2 regions of the Staphylococcus sp. acrmy genome follow, and region 2 is predicted to be linked to the other one. Evidence: predicted binding sites of a transcription regulator. Region 2 holds the regulator's gene; the other holds the start of a gene.
What was found. Region 2 encodes LexA, which represses DNA repair genes until DNA is damaged. Its sites were predicted from a motif close to CGAACATATGTTCG; they were not measured.
Positions count from the first base shown of each region.

Region 1: recA (recombinase RecA) is a predicted target of LexA. The motif match lies at 1,120-1,133, and genes of this name have one in related genera.

Region 1 covers NZ_JALCVE010000002.1:31,888-34,100, forward strand. Annotated here, with positions in the region: gene recA (recombinase RecA) at 1-1,036, opposite strand, end outside; gene FH144_RS01965 (CinA family nicotinamide mononucleotide deamidase-related protein) at 1,205-2,213, opposite strand, start outside.
Region 2 covers NZ_JALCVE010000012.1:1,933-4,145, reverse strand. Annotated here, with positions in the region: gene FH144_RS10755 (DUF896 domain-containing protein) at 1-182, opposite strand, end outside; gene sosA (DNA damage-induced cell division inhibitor SosA) at 321-554, opposite strand; gene lexA (transcriptional repressor LexA) at 698-1,321, shown strand; gene FH144_RS10740 (CAP domain-containing protein) at 1,551-2,213, opposite strand, start outside.

The DNA of each region.
Region 1 (2,213 bases), on a different contig from region 2:
AAGTTTCAGCTGGTTCTTCTTCTTTTTCTTTTTCTTCAATGTCACCATCAAAAATCCCGAGTTTTTCACGTAATTTACGATCAATTTCATCTTTAATTTGAGGATTTTCTTTTAGGTATGATTTAACATTTTCTTTACCTTGACCCATTCGTTCACCATTATATGAGTACCATGCACCTGATTTATCTACAATTTCATGTTCAACACCTAAATCAATTAATTCGCCTTCTTTAGATATACCTTGACCATACATAATGTCGACTTCGGCTACTCTAAATGGTGGGGCAACTTTATTTTTAACGACTTTAATTTTAGTTCTATTACCCACAATATCTTGTCCTTGTTTTAATTGTTCAGCACGACGAACTTCTAAACGGACAGAACTGTAGAATTTTAACGCTCTACCACCCGGAGTAGTTTCAGGATTACCGAACATAACGCCAACTTTTTCACGAATTTGGTTAATAAAGACAGCAGTTGTGTTTGATTTTGAAATAGCACCTGAAAGTTTACGTAATGCTTGTGACATTAAACGGGCTTGTAAACCAACATGTGTGTCACCCATTTCACCTTCAATTTCTGCTTTAGGAGTTAATGCAGCAACTGAGTCTACTACTACGATATCAACAGCACCACTTCTTACAAATGCTTCTGCGATTTCTAAGCCTTGTTCACCATGGTCAGGTTGAGATAAGTATAGATTATTAATATCTACTCCTAATGCTTCTGCGTATTCTGGGTCTAACGCATGTTCGGCATCAATAAATGCGGCTACTCCGCCATTTTTTTGAACCTCTGCAATAGCATGTAATGCTACTGTTGTTTTACCAGAACTTTCTGGTCCATATATTTCAATGATTCTTCCTTTAGGGTAGCCACCTACTCCAAGTGCGTTATCTAAAGTAACTGAACCACTTGATACACTTGATACACGGCGTCCTTTATTATCACCGAGTTTCATTACGGCACCTTTACCGAAAGATTTTTCCATATTTTTTATAACTGTATCTAAAGCTTTTTGACGATCATTATCCAAAGCGAAACCTCCTAATGAGATAGTTATCATTATTATCTTAGTTAATACTATACATTTATTTTAACCTAATTACAAGTATTTTGCGAATATTTGTTCGCTTATATAACCTTTAAATCTTAAAAATCGAACAAACGTACTAAAATTCAAACAATATATCAAATTTAAAATTTATTTTACCCAATTAAGTAATCTAATCAATGCATAATTTTGACTTCTGTTTTGTAACATATTTCTGTTTAACGGCATTTTAAATGAATCTACTTTAAATTCATCATGGCTTACCATTCTTAAATACACTTGTTCTTCATCGTGTATTAAAGCTATACCCATATCTGTTTTATATAAATCTTTTACATAGTTCGCTGCCTTTTTAACTTTTTCTTCATTATTAGGCATATCGCTAATAAAGATGTCAGAATCTGGTAGCTGGCCTTTAAGTAATTCGTCTTCATCATGCGTTTTCAGGCGTGTATATAGTGCTCCGTTTGTCACGCCATCATAGACGCTAAATGTCTTATTTATTACATTCATTACTGATTGTTCAATAACTATGTCGTCTGAACCATAATAGTAAGTGCCAATTCTATCTAAAACCTTCTCTTTAATAGGTTGAATTAATGATTTACATTCATCAACGGAATCAGCATTGGCTGTTAATCTAATATATACTTCGTGTGCACCAGCTAAAGGCGCAATTGTTGGATTGGTTTGATTATCAATTAAATCCATTAATTCGGTTTCAACTTTGGATTCTCCAATTCCAGCAAATCTTAACTGTTCTGAAAAGATAACTTTATCATCATCCATTAAATATGGTAATAATTCATTTTTAGCCATTGGTTGCATTTCACGAGGAGGTCCAGGCAATAAAATTATTTTTTTATCATCTTGTTCATACAACATACCTGGAGCCATACCATTGTTATTTTTTAAAACTTTAGCGTTTTCAATTACTAGAGCTTGTTGTTTATTATTAGGTGTCATTTCTTGCCCTTGTTCTTTAAAATAATTTTCAATATATTTCAAAGCATCATTATCAGTAACAAGTTGTTTACCTAATACGTTAGCCACTGTATGTTTAGTTAAATCGTCTTTAGTTGGACCTAATCCACCAGTTAAAACTAATGTATCAAAACGTTTTAAGCCTTCTTTAATAACGTATTCTAACCTGTCGGGA
Region 2 (2,213 bases):
TTACCTTCCGGATCAATTACTTTTGTACTTTCAATTTGTTTCTTAAACCCTTTTCTGAATGCTTCTAGATATTGTTTACGTAACTTTGATTGTTCTTTAGCTTCAGCTTCAGTTAAGCCCTTTTCTTTTTTCTTTCTAGCTAATTCATTAATTCTATCTATATTTAAGTTCTCTTTAGTCAATACAACCACTCTTTCTATAAGTAAATAAAACGTACTTATTAAACCATTTTTATTACTTCATAGAATATAACAAAAAAGAGATTAGGACAAAAGCTTTAGATATAAAAGCAAAATATTCCTAATCTCTATATATTATATTTATTCTACTAAAGCGAACACTTTATAGTCATTTAGTTCTGTATTTTTCTCTTTTACGTTCTTACTATTATCATTAATGATGGCCTTTTTAGAAATAGTATGATCGGTAATTTCGTACGTTTGTTCCGTTTGAGAGTTATGATATAAATTCAAGAAAAAAACTAGAAAAACAATGCATGACACTGCTAATACGACTATATTTGTGATGAATTTACTAGTATATTTGTTTAACATTTATTTCCACTCCTAGAACGTTCGTTTGTATTAATACCTTATCAGAACATCTGTTCTTAGTCAACACAAAAACGAACAAATGTTTGTTCAACAATAAAATAAATGCTATAATATGATTAAATAAAACTAGGGAGTGCCTATATATGAGAGAATTAACTAAAAGACAAAGTGAAATATATGATTATATAAAACATGTCGTGCAAACGAAAGGTTATCCACCAAGTGTTCGTGAAATTGGAGAAGCGGTTGGATTAGCCTCTAGTTCAACAGTACACGGTCATTTATCTAGACTTGAAGAAAAAGGTTATATTAAGAGAGATCCTACAAAACCGAGAGCCATTGAGATTGTAAGCGAACAATCTAATGATGCAGTAAATATGGAAGAAACTATATATGTCCCTGTAATTGGTAAAGTTACAGCCGGTATTCCTATTACTGCAGTTGAGAACATTGAAGAATATTTCCCATTACCAGAACACTTAACATCTACACATAATAGTGATATTTTTATTCTAAATGTTGTTGGCGAAAGTATGATTGAAGCTGGTATTTTAGATGGAGATAAAGTAATTGTGAGAAGTCAAACGATTGCTGAAAATGGAGATATTATTGTAGCCATGACTGACGAGGATGAAGCTACAGTAAAACGATTTTTCAAAGAAAAAAATCGTTACAGATTACAACCTGAAAATGCTACTATGAGTCCTATATACTTGGATAACGTTACTGTTATTGGTAAAGTAATAGGTCTTTATAGAGAATTATAGGCTATATTTGTTATCTTTCGTTAAAATCTCTCTTATATATTTAATATAAATAGTAAAGAGCTAGGAAAACATTTAAATGCTTTCCTAGCTCTTTTGTTTATCAGATTCTTTTTTATTCAAAATTTCTTTTACTTTATCTAGAATATCTTTTTTATTTTTATCTTTAGTTGTCATAATATCAACTTCCTTATCAACTAAAAGATACCCCAAATAGTTCACTTTGAAACTATTAACCTGTATAATTTTCCGTCCAGTATGGTTGGCGCTTGTCATTAAAGTCTACTCCAACACCTAAAGTACTAAAACTTGTGTTTAGAATATTTTTCCGATGTCCTAATGAATTCATCAAACCTTCATGCGCAAAAATACTACTTTGCTGGCCATATGCCAGGTTCTCGCCTGCAGAATTAAAATTAATATTATCTTTTTTTAATCTATCGAAAGGTGAATCCCCGTCTAGATTTGTATGATCAAAATAATTATTTTCGGCCATATCCTCACTATGTTTTCTAGCAGTATTTGAGATTGACTTAGAGTAATTTAGAGTATTCAACCCATGCTGTTTTCTTTCTGAATTTACTAAATCAAAGTTTTGATGTTCGTAACTCTCTTTTAATTTAGAGAAAGGTGCCCCATATTGTTGTTGTAATCTATTCTCCATAGCATCACTAACTTGAAGTAAAGCGGTAACACCATCATTATTGTGCTCGTCGTAAAAAACTGTGGAATAGACATGCGAATCATGGAAGACATCATATTCATCGTTGTCAATTTCTATTCGATATCTGCCTTTGGTCATTTCTTCGATTGGTTTACCTAGTCGTTTTTCAACTACATCTCTTGGTGTATTATACTTAACTTTTGATTTCGAAGTAATTACGTTCTGATTGCT